DNA from 3 places in the Priestia veravalensis genome. Region 1 is predicted to be linked to each of the others. Evidence: riboswitches for the same ligand, from Rfam matches in the RefSeq annotation. Region 1 holds a riboswitch; each other region holds the start of a gene.
The links. Region 1 has a riboswitch for thiamine pyrophosphate ahead of thiT (energy-coupled thiamine transporter ThiT). Riboswitches for the same ligand answer to the same signal wherever they lie in the genome.
Positions count from the first base shown of each region.

Region 2: linked by a shared signal. The riboswitch ahead of AS180_RS07150 (acetylornithine deacetylase) and the one ahead of thiT (energy-coupled thiamine transporter ThiT) in region 1 are both predicted to bind thiamine pyrophosphate.
Region 3: linked by a shared signal. The riboswitch ahead of thiC (phosphomethylpyrimidine synthase ThiC) and the one ahead of thiT (energy-coupled thiamine transporter ThiT) in region 1 are both predicted to bind thiamine pyrophosphate.

Region 1 is NZ_KQ758628.1:80,955-86,900, reverse strand. Features, by position in the region: gene AS180_RS02405 (TcaA NTF2-like domain-containing protein) at 1-693, opposite strand, end outside; gene AS180_RS02400 (TcaA NTF2-like domain-containing protein) at 723-1,667, opposite strand; gene thiT (energy-coupled thiamine transporter ThiT) at 1,853-2,425, opposite strand; TPP riboswitch at 2,486-2,588, opposite strand; gene AS180_RS02390 (GNAT family N-acetyltransferase) at 2,656-3,150, opposite strand; gene AS180_RS02385 (cysteine hydrolase family protein) at 3,246-3,824, opposite strand; gene AS180_RS02380 (cupin domain-containing protein) at 3,846-4,157, opposite strand; gene AS180_RS02375 (YqcI/YcgG family protein) at 4,132-4,899, opposite strand; gene AS180_RS02370 (alpha/beta fold hydrolase) at 5,103-5,927, opposite strand.
Region 2 is NZ_KQ758637.1:63,619-69,564, forward strand. Features, by position in the region: gene AS180_RS07135 (class I SAM-dependent methyltransferase) at 1-395, shown strand, start outside; partial or broken gene AS180_RS07140 (cytochrome P450) at 414-914, opposite strand; gene AS180_RS07145 (HAD family hydrolase) at 1,228-1,881, shown strand; TPP riboswitch at 2,188-2,290, shown strand; gene AS180_RS07150 (acetylornithine deacetylase) at 2,398-3,675, shown strand; gene tenA (thiaminase II) at 3,675-4,346, shown strand; gene AS180_RS07160 (ABC transporter ATP-binding protein) at 4,339-5,103, shown strand; gene AS180_RS07165 (ABC transporter permease) at 5,100-5,852, shown strand; gene AS180_RS07170 (ABC transporter substrate-binding protein) at 5,849-5,946, shown strand, end outside.
Region 3 is NZ_KQ758635.1:17,859-23,804, reverse strand. Features, by position in the region: gene brnQ (branched-chain amino acid transport system II carrier protein) at 1-1,220, opposite strand, end outside; T-box leader at 1,326-1,568, opposite strand; gene AS180_RS06150 (hypothetical protein) at 1,742-2,029, shown strand; TPP riboswitch at 2,084-2,196, shown strand; gene thiC (phosphomethylpyrimidine synthase ThiC) at 2,314-4,080, shown strand; gene AS180_RS06140 (VanZ family protein) at 4,119-4,562, opposite strand; gene AS180_RS06135 (hypothetical protein) at 4,949-5,194, opposite strand; gene AS180_RS06130 (spore germination protein) at 5,218-5,946, opposite strand, start outside.

The DNA.
Region 1 (5,946 bases):
ATTACCATGTTCATCTTCAATAGTCGTTTCTTTGTTAAACGAAACTGCTTCGTTAGGCGTTATTTTTTTCAGATATTCTAAATACTCATCTGACGAAATATCTAACGGTTTTTGACGATACGTCATTTCGTCCCATTCATTTAACTTCCAACCATCTTTTCCGTATTTCATATTCAAGTAAATAGTTGTACCTCCGTTCCCTTTTTCGTCCAGTGGCTGAATAGCTGAGATTGAAAATTGACCGGGGCGGTTGTTAATCACTTTAAAACGTACGGTTGTCGCTAGATTTGGAATAGACTGCTCATCACATTGACAGTAATAAGAAGTGGCGATTGTTTTTAGTTTCGTAGCAACTAATGAACTCGTAGCAAATTCTTTGAGCCTAGGGCTTAGCAATTGAAAATCTGCTGGTTTCTCTTCACTGTCCCATCCCTCTTGTTTACCTAAGATATCAAATGTTTGGATAACATTCTTCAACGAATCTGTAGCAAGCTGTTTGGCTTCTTCATTTGTCACAACGGGAAGAGAAGAACTCTTTTGTGTCTCATTAGCAGACTCATCGACATCAACCAGAACGGTAGCTTCTGATTCAGGCTCTTTTGGTGTCGGAGCCGGAGCAGACTTTGTCTCACTACATGCTGACAGCACAAGCCACAGGAAACAAATTATGGCCACGATATATAGATTTCCCATTTGAATCCCCCTTTTTTCTTTTATCTTGTTTAACTTTCAAACGTGGACAGCTCAAATGCGCCTGCAGGAATCGTCCATTTAGACTCAGAAGCCTTTTCTAAATGATGAATAACAAAAAGAGAATTTGCTTTTAGGGTCACGACAATTGTTCCTTTATTTCCATTATTGTCCGTATCGTAATGAATAACAGCTTGATTATGTTTAAAAATTATGTTTTCTGCTTCTACTGTAGCTACTTCTACTGAATTTGGTGGCTTATAGGCATGAATCTTCACCGTAGCCTCTGAGCTAGAAGAAGCATAAAACTCTACGATTGGAGCACCTTTTAAGTCAGAATTGGCAGTGGACCATTTACCGTTATATTCATTTAAGCTAGCTGCTCTTGTAATAGCTGGTGCATTTGACTTCGTTTCTTCTGCTTTATCCATTGTATACGGCTCTACGCTTTTAATTCGCAATGTACCTTGATCGCTTATTAGCGTATACAATTGATTAATACTCTTTGTATAATCCTTTTTATTAGGTTGATGGATGGTGACCTCTTCAAACGTTTGTAAATTTATTTGATTTTTCTCAGCTTCATACCAGTTCACAACTTGAAACGTCTTTAGTTCTTGACGAATTCCTTGCTCCGAAAAATTATCAATTTTCATTACTTGCTGTTTATAAAACTCACTATCTTCTATTATATATGTCTGAATTGACTTAGCTGATTTATGAAGGATTCCATCATGTAAAGCCTTGAAGTAGCTATTCATAAACTGCGAGATTATTTTTTCATCTATTGTATCTGAAATATCATATCTGTACTGGTTTTCAACAACATCTTTCTTTGCTTCTTGATCATGACTTTCTATCTCTCCTGCAATCATCAAGTCCGTATCGACTTCAGTTGCTTTTTGAGCTTTTTGCTGACATCCTGCGAGTAAAAGGGATGTTGCAATCGTCATGTAAAGGAGATTACGTTTGTTCATTAACATGATTCCTTCCTACAAAAAATGGTATGTATATTCTTCCAACAAACAGACCTAGTATACCATTCTACAAAAAAACCCTCAACCCTTTCATAAAAAGAACAAAAACACTGAAAACATGTAAATTGGTTTAAAAACGCAAAAAACCTATAGGATGTTACTCCTATAGGTTTCATTCCTTTTATTTATGATGCGCGATTTAATACCACTCTTGCAGCAGACGGAATTAATACGGCTAAAATGATTAGGCAAGCAATCATGGATCCCACCATTGCTAGTCCGTTCATCGTAAATGAATACCATAATGCAGATACTCCTTTTGGCGCATAAGAGCCCCAAAAAATAATCCCTGCAACAAAGTGCCAAAAATAGCGAGCAACGCTGCCGATAACAATTGCTAAAATAATAAATGTAAATGCTTTTGTTCGATTGTTAGTAGCTAAGTTCTGCTTAATAGCACCAGACAATAGCCCTGCTAGACCAATGAATGCAAATGCAATAAAATATTCGATAAATGCTTGTAGAGGTGTTAATACATAAGCAGTACCCGTGACAACTTGTAGCAATCCCCACAAAAATCCAGCTACCACGCCTGATTTAAATCCCCATCGAAAGCAAATAATGAAGATTGGTACCATGGAAAATGATATGGACACGGCAGGTGCAATTGTAATTGATGGCAATATATCAATTATCATTGCTAGAGCTGCAAAGATTGCCACTTCAATTTTCGCTTGTAAAGACATTCCTTTGTTCATCGTCTTTTCACTCCTGTTGTAAAATCATTAGTATTCAACGACAAACACAGGAGGCAGCACAAGCTGCACGCTCCACACTCCCTACGCTAGCATTAACTAACAGGTTCAAAGGGTCAGAACAATTGGTTCACTCTCAGCCATTCAGGCTCCCCCTGTGGTACGTTGATATGTATTATTAGAACGCTTTCTATTATAACATAATTCTCAAACAAGATACTATTTAATTTCACTTAAAGAATCAGTTGATAAAACAGAACATCTTGCCATTGATTGAACTTCCATCCTACTTCTTTAAATTCCCCACAAAAGGTAAATCCAAACTGTTCATGCATTTTAATACTTTTATCGTTTCCTTTTGTAATACCAGAAATAACAACGTGATGATTTAACTCTTTTGCTTGTACTAGAATAGCTTCCATTAACCTTTTACCAATTCCAAATCCTTGGTGAGCTTCATCTACATAAACGGAGAGTTCAACTGTTCGAATATATGCTTCTTTATCACGGTAGGAAGACAAAGATGCGTATCCAGCTACTTCACCATTTCGTTCAGCAACAAGCAGTGGAAACAGTTGACTTTGGTCGTGAGATTCAAACCAGCTTTTACGTTGCCCAATTGTTACAGGAGTTAAGTCAAATGTTGCTGCGCTTTGGCGTACTGACTGATTATAAATAGCCACCATTGTAGGTAAGTCTTCTGCTAAAGCTTTTCTAATTACTGTCATGATGTATCGTGCTCCTTTTTCAAAATGATGTTTCTATTGTACTTGTTTTTGTCAGAATAATCTACACAAAAAACCTGATGCAAAAGCATCAGGCCTCATTTTATATATTGATAGGATTGCAGTACGCGTAGGGCTTCGGATGTTGAAGTAACCGTTGCAAATTCATTGTGAAGAGATGATAAGCTTAAGCGATGAACATCTTCTGCTGCAAAAGTTGTTTCACCGTCATATGATAACAGATTGAAACACGCAGTTGCATCGTGGATGACGTAAGTGCGATAACCTAAGTTTCCTGCCATGCGTGCCGTTGTAGAGACGCAATGGTTCGTTGTTAAACCTACTAGTATAAGCGTATCGTATCCGTTTTCCTTCAGATAGTTATCCAGTTCTGTTCCTATAAAACAGCTATTTTTATGCTTTCGAATTAAGTATTCATCACCAACAGGACCGAAACCTTCTTTGAAACGGAATCCTTCCGTCCCTGGAAAAAGAGGAGATGTTTCGCTTTTTGAAGCATGCTGGACATGAATAACCGGAAACTGCTGTCTCCTCCAAGCTTGTAAAAGAGTGAGCATATTATCTTCTGCATGAATATTATTACGAGTTCCCCAAGCATCTTGTTCAAAACCTTTTTGTACATCTATTATGATTAAAACAGGGTTTGATTGAATCATTCCAGTCATCAACTTCTTTCATCAAAATTTTAAAATGGAGATTACATACGTACAACCATTCACATCAGCTTTTGACGCATGCTTTGTGTGTTTTGGTAAATAAATACGATCTCCCGCTTCGCACTGAGTTGTTTCTCCCTCAACTGTAAAATAAATAGATCCTTTAATAATATGAAGAATCTCGTCGGTAGGGTGAGTATGACTTGGGTGTTCCTGCCCTGCAACATCATGTTGAACCTCTACATAACCGGTATGTTTTGGAAGTAGTTCATGTATAACTTCTTCAAGACCACCGCCAATTCCTTTTTTAATAAAGGCTTTTTTTAACTCCATCTCTTTCACTCCTTTTTAGCTTGAATGGACATTCTGTTGGGAACGAGTTGTTAACATCTCGTAAGAAATACTGCTTCCATTCATGATTTTCTTGATCTCCATACCATCCTAGATGAGGATGCGCTTCAACTTTGTCGTAATCTTCAAGTCGATTCCGAACCGTTTTTTGAACTTGCTGTCCCATTTTTGTATGAGGAGTCATTCCCTCAAACACCCATCTAGGCTGAAATGTAATTATGAAACTGCTGCTCTTTCGGCTTTTTCGTAATTCATGTACAGGCGTATTACAGACAACAAATATTGGCTCACCTTCAAAACAAAACTCCCATAGAGGATCGTTAGGGTTTTTGGGGATTTCTTCGGGCCAAGGCTTTCCATCAATTCGATGTAAAAATGTGAGGGTATCCCAAAACATCGTTTCATACTGAATCATCGTACGTTTTTTATATTCAGGCTCAAAGAACACAACAAATGATGTATAGCGACCTAATGTGCGAAAGCATGCCATATATTCTTTAAGTGCATCTGCACAGAGCCTGATATCTTTATAATTATATGGTGAAGACACAAACGCAAATCGCAGCAAATCTTTTTTTAATCCCTCTACTCCTAAAATGCAGGGGAAAGGGTTCTCTTCAGAAAGCATGTCTTGACTAAAATCACTAAAAACCGCTTTTCCCCATTCAGGAACAATAGGCGAATCCATAATTTCCTTGCTATTGAATAGCTTTTTATTTCTCATTAAAACCCTCCTTACAGATTTCCACCAGATATTTTTATTAGAAACAGGGACGCTTTATATTCGTTTTCCTTGTATTTTCCAAATTCACAAACGACCGGAATAGGAAATAAGTAAACTTTTAGAAAGAAAGGCTTTTGGTAGGAATTCCACCGATTTGCCTATAGAAGACCGTTTATCACCATAATTTTATATCCTCGTTGCAGTCAATCTCTTTTCGCAGCAGAATAAACAATGTCTTTTAAGGTTTCAGTAAACTTTTTTTGTTCATCGTAAAAAAGGCCGTGACCGCTCTTTTCAAAAGGAATTAACGTTGAACCCTCAATTCCTTTATGCATGGCTTCAGCTAAAGGAAACGGACAAATTTGATCTTTCTTTCCGTGTAAAATATACGCTTTTACAAAAATTTGACTCAAGTCTTCACGGAGATCTTCATCACGCAGTGACTTTGCTGTTTTAATCGTTCCGTGACCTGAAGCTTCTAGACCTAGTAATTGAAACCAATCTCTAAAAGAAGAGCTAATTTTTGAATTAAAAAATTTCTGGCCAAAATCGGCGAGCATAGCTGGTCGATCTTGATACGTCGCTTGAATGATGCTATCTACTTCTCCCTTAGAAAGTCCATAAGGAAAATCGTCTCTTTTAATAAAGCTAGGGACAGCTGCACCAGCTAGAATCAGTTTGTTCACACCAAATCCTAAATGTCTACTCATATACCGCAGGGCAATTGCTCCTCCCATTGAAAAACCAACTAACGTTAGAGCTGAAAGTTGTAAGGCGTGAATAACTGCTCGAACATCGTCGGCTAATGAGTTATATGTATAGCCTTTGAACGGTCGACTTGATTTTCCAAACCCGCGTAAATCTATTGCAATGCAGCGAATCCCATGTTTCGGAAGCTCATTAAACTGATATTCAAACATTGTATGATTAACTGGCCAGCCGTGAAGAAACAGTATAGGCATTCCACTCCCAATGTCTTCAACATATATTTTCGTACCCTTTTGATCAACGGTAAGGTAATATCCCATAAAAATACACTTCCTTTCA
Region 2 (5,946 bases), on a different contig from region 1:
GCTTTGTTAACGAATCAGCTCGGGTATTAAAGAAAGACGGAGCGTTTATAGTCGTGGATAACGTGGCGCCAGAAAGCGACGCATATGATACTTTTTATAACGAAGTGGAAAAGAAGCGAGATCCTAGCCATAAGCGTGCTTATAAAAAGACAGAGTGGTTTAAAATGTTAGAGGGAGCGGGCTTCACAATTGAGCTAATGACGCGCTTTCCAAAAACATTTCTGTTTGATGATTGGTGTGAAATGATGAAAGTACCGCTAAACGATAAGCAAGAGCTCATAGAAAAGATGCTGCGTGCTTCAAGTGAACTGAAAACGTTCTTTCATATTCAAACAGACGGTAAAAGCATTCAATCGTTTCAAGCAGAATCCGTTTTAATTGTTGCGAAAAAATAAGAGAAGCCGTGCTCCTGTGAGAGCGTGGCTTGTTGTTTCAACACCAGCTCCAAGTAAGAGCATGGTTGTTTGAACAATTTCTTCGTCTGTGAAACCTTCTCCATCTATATTGACTTGAATTAAATCCGAAATAATGTCATCTGCAAGATTTGAACGTTTTTGAACGACAAGTGGATAGAGATATTCAAAATATTCTTTAGCTGCCTGTTGTTTTTCTTGTTCGAGTTCATGAAGGAGCTCTTTATCGTAAGGTTGAAATAATACGTCTATCCAATGTTTGAACTGGTGACGGTCTTCAATCGGTACGCCGAATAAATCTGCAATCACGTAGCTAGGTAAAGGCGATGCAAAAACTTCGACAATATCTACAGTTGTATTCACTTCGATGTCTTTGACAAGATTAGCAGCAATTTGACGAATGCGTGGCTCCCAGTTCTTTAAGCTACGTGGTGTAAAAGCAGCAGAAAGTAAAGAGCGTGCTTTACGGTGATCAGGTGGATCTAACAGCGTTAGTTTGGTATCTCAGTTACCGGAATTACTTCTTGTTTCATTGTTCGTTCCTCCTTCTATAGAGATGGAAAAGAGTAAATGCTCTCTAAACTTTTTGTGCATACAGTTCGATAAAATGAACCTATAGTTCAAAATGTACCTTAATTATATAGGGGGTATTGTTTGCTCATCAACTGAAATAGAAAAGTTGAGCGTAAAGAAATGAAAAAATGCAAATGATATCCATATGTCGATGTGCTAGCTGAAATATACATTTGTAGCCCTACTCATAAGAACGTGATAGGATATTAACTAGAATTGAGATATAAAGGCGGTATGAAAGATGATTAAAGCAATTGTGTTTGACTTTGATGGATTAATTGTAGATACAGAATCAGTTTGGTATGAAGTATACTGCGATATGCTAGAACCTCGTGGCGTACATTTGAAAATTGAAGAGTTTGCGTCTTATATAGGAACGGATACTAAAGCGCTTTACGACTTTTTATATGAGCAGTTTGGTCGTGAATTAACGAAGGAAGAAATTGCAAAAGAGTCATTAAAGCGTCACCGAGAAAAAATGAAGCAGCTTGCAGCTCGTGAAGGCGTTCTTGAGTATTTAAAAGAAGCGAAAGAATTAGGACTGAAAATTGGTTTAGCTAGCAGTTCAGACCGTGCATGGGTTACGTCGTTTTTAAAGGAATTAGATCTCCTTGGTCATTTCGAAGTGATGCAAACGCGTGGCGACGTGGAAAAAGTTAAGCCAGATCCAGCTCTTTATAAGCAAACAGTTGAAAAGCTAGGCGTAAAACCTTCTGAAGCCATTGCTTTTGAAGACTCAGCCAACGGTGCAAAAGCTGCGATTGCTGCGGGTTTACAATGTGTAATTGTGCCGAATCGTCTCTCTGCACATTTGACGTTTGAAACGTATCACTTACGCATTGCCTCTATGAAAGAGAAGTCGTTGCAAGAAGTAATTGAACAGGTAAGTCATTAAAAAAGTGAAGCTAGCATTAGCTCCACTTTCTATGGTTCTAAGTGTATTTTTGGGAACGGAATACGAGGCGGTTGTATTACTGTCCAACTTGTCAAAAGAAGTAAGTATAGAAAAGGAGGGATTCTAAGCTGAATAGCTCGTCCCTAGTCTTCTATACTTGGTAGGCATCCGATAGAATTAAACATAACGCTATTGTGGCTTTGAAGGTCAAATTAGAATTCTGCAAATTGTATTGAACTATATAAGGTAGTGTGGTACAACTAATAGAGGTAATAATCAGATAGTTTTACAAAAAAATAGTCATTATCAAACCACTAGGGGTGCTTTTCAAAGCTGAGAGAGACGCTTGTCTTAACCCTTATAACCTGAACTAGGTAATACTAGCGTAGGAAAGAGGTATTGTGTGCTACATCTATGACTTTTACGTGATGTAAGAGGGATACATGTGTATATTCAAGCGCTTCTTTTCTATGAAAAGAAGCGCTTTTTTATGTGGTTTAGAAGGAGGGAATTGGTATGAATATTACGGATGTAGTAAAGCAAGTAGATGACAAACGAGATGAGCTTATTGAACTTTTGACCAAGCTCATATCTTACAAAACACCAGCACCACCTGCACGTAATACAAAAGAAGCGCAGAGCTATATTGCGCGGCTGTTGGAAAGCTATGGTTTTGAAACAGATATGTGGGACGTGTATCCAAATGATCCTAACGTTGTTGGAACATTAAAGGGAACAAATCGAAGTGGGTACCAGAGCTTGATTATTAATGGACATATTGATGTTGCAGCTGTTAACGAAGACGAAGGATGGGATGCTGATCCGTTTCAAGCGAGGTGCGGTGAAGAATTTATTACGGGGAGAGGCGCTGCCGATATGAAAGGCGGACTCGCTGGTGCGCTGTTTGCTATTAAGCTTCTACGTGAAGCTGGAGTGGAGTTTCCTGGTGATTTAGTGTTTCAGTCAGTTATCGGTGAAGAGGTTGGAGAGGCAGGTACCCTTGAATGCTGCAAGCGAGGATATAGCGCAGACTTTGCGGTTGTGGTTGATACAAGTGATTTGCAAATCCAAGGTCAAGGTGGAGTCATTACCGGGTGGATAACTGTGAAAAGTAAGCAAACATATCATGATGCCACAAGAAGACAAATGATTCATGCCGGCGGCGGTTTGTTGGGAGCCAGTGCAATTGAAAAAATGATGAAATTAATTGGTGCACTACAAGAGTTAGAGCGCCACTGGGCTGTTGTCAAAAGCTACCCTGGCTTTCCGCCTGGAACAAATACAATAAATCCAGCGGTTATTGAAGGTGGTCGCCACGCAGCGTTTATCGCAGATGAGTGCAGGCTGTGGGTGACCGTTCATTATTATCCAAATGAATCGTATGAAGAAGTAGCGAAAGAAGTAGAAGACCATCTGTTACAGGTTGCAAAAGCAGATCGGTGGCTAAGAGAAAATCTCCCAACGTTTAAGTGGGGAGGAACATCAATGATTGAAGATAGAGGTGAAATTTTCCCTGCATTTGAAGTAGATAGAAATCACCCAGCAGTTCACTCGTTAGTCAGTGCTCATAGAGAAGTGACAATGAAAGAAGCGAAAGTCAACGTTTCTCCAACGGTTACGGACGGTGGCTGGCTAGCTGATGCAGGTATAGCTACAGTTATTTATGGCCCAGGCGAATTAACGGAAGCACACGCTGTTAATGAAAAGCTGTCCGTTGATCAATTACTCGATTACACGAAAGTGATGGTTCAGTTTATTTATGAGTGGCTACATACAAAAAAGGAGAGTGCCTAATGAGATTCAGTGAACGTTTATATGAAAAAGTAAAGCCTATTTGGAAGCAAACGCATGAGTATCCCTTTGTAAAGGGGATGGGAGAAGGGACGTTAGAGCAAGAGAAGTTTCGCTTTTATATGGTACAAGATTACGTGTATTTAATTGATTATGCAAAGCTATTTGCACTTGGAGCAGTAAAAGCAACAGATGTTCAAACGATGGGGAAATTTGCAGCGTTATTACATTCAACGATCAACGAAGAGATGGAGCTACATAGACAATATGCAAAACGTTTTTTAATTACTCCTGAAGAACTAGAAACAGCAGAGCCCGCGCCAACAACGCTTGCTTACACGCACTATATGCTTCACGTTTCTCAAAACGGAACGCTAGCTGAGCTTGTTGCCGCACTGCTCCCGTGCATGTGGAGCTATTGGGAAATTGGCAAAGAGCTTTCCACTCAGCCTGGAGCAGCTCATGAGCTTTATAGTGAGTGGATTCACATGTACAGCTCAGCTGAATTTGGTGAGCTTGCGACTTGGTGCATCGATCTAATGGATCAGCTAGCAGAAGGAAAATCAGAAGCAGAGCTTAACAAGCTAGAAGAAATCTTTATTAATACGACGCGCTTTGAATACTTATTCTGGGATATGGCTTATGAAAAAGCGATGTGGCCTGTTCATGTATAAAAAAGCTTTGGAGTTTGAAAAGGTGACTTTCTCATATGAAGAAAGCAAAGGAGCAATCTTAGAATCTCTTAATTTTGATATTAAAGAAGGAGAGTTTGTCAGCATTGTTGGTGCAAGCGGTTCAGGAAAGAGCACGCTTTTTCGACTCATTACCGGGTTAGAGATAGAGCAGACGGGAAGGATTTTAATTAATGGTCAGCAGCATCATAGTAGATTGGGTCATGTGGGATACATGCCCCAAGAAGATCTTCTTTTACCTTGGAGGACGATTCTAGATAACGCTGCTTTACCTTTAGAGTTAAAAGGAGTAGCGAAGGGAAAAGCATATACACAAGTAAAAGAGCTGCTAAGTGAATTTGGGTTAGAAGGGTATGAACATCGATTTCCTGCCAATTTATCAGGAGGAATGAAGCAGCGGGTTTCGTTTCTTCGTAGCGTGCTAAGCGGGTCAAACGTACTTTTGCTAGATGAACCGTTTAGTGCCTTGGATGCCATTACTCGTCTATCCATGCAGGAGTGGCTGCTTGAACAGTGGCAAAAGCGTAAGCAAACCATTTTGTTTATCACCCATGATGTACAGGAAGCGCTGTTTTTATCAGATCGAATCTTTATCTTTGATAAGCAGCCTTTAAAGGAATTTCAGCAGGTCAAGGTACCTCTTGAAAGGCCAAGGTCTCTGCAGGATATAGATCGACCAGAGATTGTAAAGCTAAAGCATCAATTGATGGAAGAGCTCAGAATGAAGGTGGATGCATGAAGAAGGTAAAAGAGTGGAGTTCATCTATTATTTTAACGCTCATGTTGCTGCTTATTTGGCAGGTTATCGCTTATGTTGTGGCGATGCCCTTTATTTTACCATCTCCAGTTGAGGTGTGCGTGAGAATATGGGAGCTAAAAGATGTGCTGTTCATTGAACATTTACCTTCAACGCTACGGATTATTTTAATAGGTTTAGCCATTTCAATTGTTGTAGGCGTGGTGGTTGCGATTTGGATGAATAACAACAAAACCATTGAGCGGGCTATCTATCCTATGTTAGTAGCTTCGCAAACCATTCCAATCATAGCGCTAGCGCCTATTTTTGTACTTTGGTTTGGCTATTCAATCTGGAGCAAAGTAGTTGTAACGGTCTTAATTACGTTTTTCCCCATTACCGTTAACACGTTTGATGGTCTTCGCTCAACGAGACGTGAACACGTTGAACTTTTAAAAACGATGGGAGCGACTAAACGAGATCTTTTTATGAAGCTAAGTGTTCCAGCCGCTTTACCTCATTTTTATTCAGGTTTAAAAGTAGCGGTAACCTTAAGCGTTATTGGCGCTGCGATCGGTGAATGGCTCGGTGCACAAGCCGGTTTAGGTTATTTCAGTCGACGGATGATGACACAGTTTGATGGGGCTGGTGTATTCGCTCCAATCGTTGTGTTATCCCTTATCGGCATCATCTCTTTTATTGGCATTACATGGATTGAACGTAAATCACTGAAGTGGAGGAAATTTAAATGAAAAAATGGCTAGTTAGTTTATCACTGCTGCTTTTAGTAGTAGTAACGGCAGCTTGTGGGAAAGACGCTACAAGCTCATCAATTAATAAAAAAGA
Region 3 (5,946 bases), on a different contig from region 1:
TTATACAATGGCAAAGTCTTTACAAGTTCCCCCCAAGCACCTAAGTTTAACCCTGACTGAAGACAAGCGTCCGTTACGCTTACAATTCCAACGAATAAAATAGATAAAGCATATACACCTTGCTTTCCTTTGATTAAAGAATTCGTTAATGATAGAACAATTAGCATAATAGCAACAGGGTAAATAGCTGTTAAAACTGGAACTGAAATTTTTAGAATCATGGTTAATCCTAAGTTTGCAACAAGTAAACTAAATACGGCAATTGTACTAACCCAAACCTTATATGATACTTTCGGTACTAATTGCTCAAAATACTGACTGCATGAGGTTAATAATCCAACAGAAGTTGTTAAACAAGCTAGCGTAAATACAACTCCTAATAGAACAGCTCCGAACGGTCCAAAAAGCGTAAATACAATGTTCGTTAACGTTATTGCTCCATTTGCTGCATTGGCATGACTAACAGATCCTAAATATGCCAGCATAAGATAAATAATAGCTAGCAACGTTCCTGCAATTACTCCTGCACGAATGGATGATGACATAATACTTTTCGCACTAGTCATTCCTTTTTGCTTCAAAGCCATTGCAATGACAATTCCAAAGTTTAGCGCAGCGATTGTATCCATGGTCGCATAACCATCGGTAAATCCAGTAGCGAATGCTTTTGTGACATAATTACCTGCAGGTTGACCAGCCGGCTCAAAAGGATAAGAAAGGGCACGAATAAAAATAAGTGAAATAAGAACTAATAAAACTGGCGTTAATACTTTTCCAAAGCGGTCAACAAGCTTTGAAGGCTTTAAAGCTAACCAGTAAGCAAGTGCAAAATAACAAAACGTATATCCAAACAGCGCGGCTTTTACATTTACTCCTTCAGGTAAAAAAGGCTGTACGCCCATTTCAAATGCTAAGCTTCCTGCTCGTGGGATTCCTAAAAAAGGTCCAATTGCTAAGTAAATCATGACCGTAAATACAACGGCGAAAACTGGGTGGACTCGGTTTGCTAATGAATGAAGACCATTTGATTTTGCTACAGCAATGACACCCAGGATTGGTAGCCCCACAGCCGATAAAATGAAGCCTGTAACAGCTGGCCACAATTCACTTCCAGCAGACTGTCCTAAAAATGGAGGGAAAATTAAGTTTCCTGCTCCAAAAAATAATGAGAATAGCATTAAACTAATAAACAGTGTATCTTTTCTTGATAAAGCATTCATGTGAGTTCCTCCTAGATTGTTTGTATTTCTGATTTTTCTGTCTAATGTCAATATCACTTTCCACTCGAATCACTCCTTTTTATACACAAAAAAATCCCGTCCCTAAAAAGGGACGAGATATAATTCTCGCGTTACCACCCTCGTTCTACTAAAAACAGCAGCACTCGCCAACGTACGTGTTCATACGTGTTCCTTCTAACGGTGGACGTCCGAATATACTTACTATAAGGCTTCAGCATATTTTCTCAGAGATGATTTTCAGCTAGGAACTGTACGCTAACTTTCAGCAAACGTTAGCTCTCTGGGGAACAGTTTTCATAACCTACTCGTTCTCTTCAACGAATTTATAAGGTGTTTTAATTGAATAAAAATATTTTAACAAAACTTTTAAGATTTGTATACAAAAATTAAAATATTTTATCAATTATATTTTTTCCCATTAATAGTCAGTCTATAAAATGAAACTTCTAGCTAATTCGTTCGTATATACTACTATATTACTTAATAGGAGGCTCTTATACATGAGCGGAAATGTACGTGTTATGAAATGGCTAACGGCTGGGTATGAAGCATTTTTAGGTATTCCTCTAATTGGTGGTGCATTCATCATAAGCTTTTCATGGGGACCTTTAGTATTTGCTTTTTTCCTGCATGCAATTGCTCTATTTTTATCTCATAAAGAAGGTCGTTCAGCTTACGGAAATATTTTGGGGATGGTGACATCATTTGTCGGCGTAATCCCAGTTGTGGGAATGGTTATGCATATTATTACCGCTATTGTTATTGCATTTGAAGCAGCAAAAAGATAAATAACCGCTTGCATTTTTCCCTAATGATGGTAGAATGAAGTCGTCAATTAAATGATTTTCTACTAGGGGTGTCTGATTACACAGACTGAGAGAAGAGTTATTGTGCTCTTTAACCCTCTGAACCTGATTTGGGTTATACCAACGTAGGGAAGTAGTCTTGAAAGAACGGTGTTTTATGCTGTTTTCTTTTTTGTCTATTCCATCGGGCTCTTACATAGAGCCCGATTTTTTTGTTCGGTATAGCTTATTTTCTCAAAATCTACTAGCATAATGGAGGAATAAGTATGTCTAAAGAACAAGTAATCATTTCAATGCAACAGCCGTTTCCAAACAGTAAAAAAGTATACGTGCAAGGGACTCGAAGTGATATTCAAGTACCGATGCGCGAAATCCACCTTTCCCCCACTGTAAACGACCGCGGTGAAGAGCAAAACACCCCCGTTCGCGTTTACGATACAAGCGGCGTATACACCGATCCAGCCTATAGTGTAGATTTAGAAAAAGGACTGCCACCTTTACGCAAACCATGGATTGCAGAACGAAACGATACTTTTTCCTATGCTGGCCGTACCGTTCAAGCAAGAGATAACGGCTATAAAGAAGGCGATCAACGGAACGAAACGAAAAGCTTTCCCCTTATTAATTATTCACCACAAAAAGCAAAGGATGACAGAAACGTCACCCAAATGCATTATGCAAAAAAAGGAATTATCACGCCTGAAATGGAATTTATCGCAATTCGTGAGCAAATGAGTGCAGAAACGATTCGTGAAGAAGTTGCAGCAGGGCGTGCAATCATTCCCTGCAATATTAACCACCCAGAAGTTGAACCAATGATTATTGGAACAAAGTTTCACGTGAAAATTAATGCAAATATCGGAAACTCTGCTGTTCATTCATCAATTGAAGATGAAGTTGAAAAGATGACGTGGGCTACAAGGTGGGGAGCAGATACAATTATGGATCTTTCAACTGGTAAAGACATTCATAAGACGCGCGAATGGATTATTCGAAATTCACCCGTTCCTGTTGGCACTGTCCCAATCTATCAAGCTTTAGAGAAAGTTAATGGTATAGCAGAAGACCTATCTTGGGAGGTTTATCGTGATACACTCATTGAACAAGCAGAACAAGGGGTTGATTACTTTACAATTCATGCAGGCGTACTGTTGCGCTATATTCCACTAACTGCTACGCGAACAACCGGTATTGTCTCACGGGGTGGTTCCATTTTGGCTCAATGGTGCTTAGCACATCACCAAGAAAACTTTTTGTATACACACTTTGAAGAGATTTGCGAAATTTGTAAGCAATATGATATCTCAATCTCACTGGGAGATGGCCTGCGCCCTGGTTCAATTGCTGATGCGAACGACGAAGCTCAATTTGCAGAGCTTGATACGCTTGGCGAATTAACAACAATTGCATGGAAGCATGATGTTCAAGTAATGATTGAGGGTCCTGGACATGTGCCAATGCATCTGATTAAAGAGAACGTTGACCGACAAATGGAAGTTTGCCACGAAGCACCATTCTATACCCTGGGACCACTAACAACTGATATAGCACCGGGCTATGACCACATTACGTCTGGTATTGGAGCTGCAATGATTGGGTGGTTTGGTACAGCAATGCTTTGTTATGTAACCCCAAAAGAACATTTAGGCCTCCCGAATAAAGAAGATGTTCGCGAAGGTGTAATTACCTATAAAATTGCTGCTCATGCTGCTGATCTTGCAAAAGGTCACCCAGGTGCCCAAATTCGTGATAACGCACTTTCAAAAGCTCGATTTGAGTTTAGATGGCATGACCAATTTAATTTATCGTTAGATCCTGACCGAGCTCGAGAATACCATGATGAAACACTACCAGCAGAAGGTGCTAAAACCGCTCACTTTTGTTCCATGTGTGGACCTAAGTTCTGTTCAATGAGAATTTCTCATGATATTAGACAACTAGCGGATGAAAAACAGCTCGTTGATTTCGCTAAACAAGGCATGAAAGAAAAATCACAGGAATTTATTGAAAAAGGATCTAAACTTTATTCTTAATAAAAAGCACCGAGGTAAGCAACTACTTATCTCGGTGTCTATCGTTTTAAAATAAGTCTTTTAAAGAAAAAGAGCAGCTTAACTAAAATCCATCCGACCAGTGTTCCAATTGAATTTAGCAGAATATCATCAATATCAAAAACTCGCTCTGTTAACTCATATTGTAAAATCTCAACAGTGAAACTGATTAAGAACCCTGTGACAACCACTTGAATAAATCCGTCAAATGATTTCATAAAAAGCGGTATAAACATTCCAATTGGAGCAAACATTACAATATTCCCTATTACGTTCACGAATGCTAGCTCAAGATTTCCACTGGCCCACATGAGCTTAATTGTACTAAATAAGCTTAAGTTCATGGCTTGCCCATATACTTGCTCGTTTTCTTTAATGAGCGTGACGTAAATAAGTGTCACACCATATATAATAAACAAGAAAAGCAATCCTTGTTTTACTTTTTTCTTTGTATTATCCGTCATGTTTTTCCACACCTTCTCTGTCCTTACCGTCTGCTTTTACTTCTATCATATTGTACATGCTATGTATTTATGAAACATTCAGCTTACTTTATCCTATCACGTTACCTCTTTTTCTGGATACCAAACTTTAAAAATAAAAGAGACTGGGACACAATGAAATGATTCCTTCTCAAAGGCGAATCATTACTTTGTTATAATAGCTAGGTTGTAAGCACAAGTTCGTTCCCTTACGCTAGTTTTTTGAATTTGTTTTTGAACCAACAAAAAAATACCCAAGCTATCAAAAGCAGTTAACTTGTGATAGTTGGGGTATATCATTGTTTGAAGCACTTATGTCTCAACCTCTTGTAATTAATTAATGATTCCTCGATGAATCACTTCAACAGTTACATCTGGTTTAATATCGATTTGAGCATAGTCTTTTTTCCATTCATCTTTACCTTATCTGTCATCGTCATATATTTGTTCTTTTTATTTGATAATAATAATGCTTTTGCTTCCTCATCTTTTAACGTTATTCCCGAAAATTTTTCCCCATTAAATAACGCAATTCCCTTTATTTCTACAGACATGTTTTCCTTATTAAATTTTGCATAAAGTAGAGCTAACCCTTTTCCTTCATCAAATAACAATGTACAAATCGTTTGAAGAGTCTCTACTGGTACGAGTGATTGCTTTTCACCGTTAAAATTAAATCAACAGGGATAAGCTCATAGTGAAATGAAATCGTAGCAATATATAATGCTGGTAGACTGATTGCCACAAAAAAACTAAAGATTCTCAACAATCGAAAGAAAGAGCCGTACAAAGAGCGCGTATTATAATCTTCTGGTGATTGATAGAATGTAAAAAAGCAAGAAGGCGCAACAATTGTGGATGAGTTTCCAGCTGTCATAATCGCAATTCTTCCTTCTAATAAATTCCCCATCACGCGGTCCGGTCTTTCTGTATTAAGCGGCTGTGGAAAAGGTGAAAACGGTGAATTTTCAAGAGCTTCTTCAATAATACTCCCGCTTTCCACAGCGTCCACGTCAATTGATTCTAATCGTCGAAATACTTCTTCATAGTATTCTGGATTTGAAATTCCTTTAAGGTATAAAACAGCTACTCTCGTGCGCGAAATTGTACCGACTTCAAGGTATTTAACGATTAAGCTTCCATCTAAAAAACGCTGACGCATTAAGTTTATGTTTTTATCTAGATTTTCAACAAACCCTTCATGAGAACCGCGCACAACTTTTTCATCGATTGCTTGGCTAACTTCCCTAGATGCAGGAAGCGTAGCATCAATTACATATAAAATGGGTGTATCTTCAAGAAATAAAATAGCTCCTCCGCGACAGAGCAACGTAATGATTTCATGCAAATCTTGAGATTCGTTAAC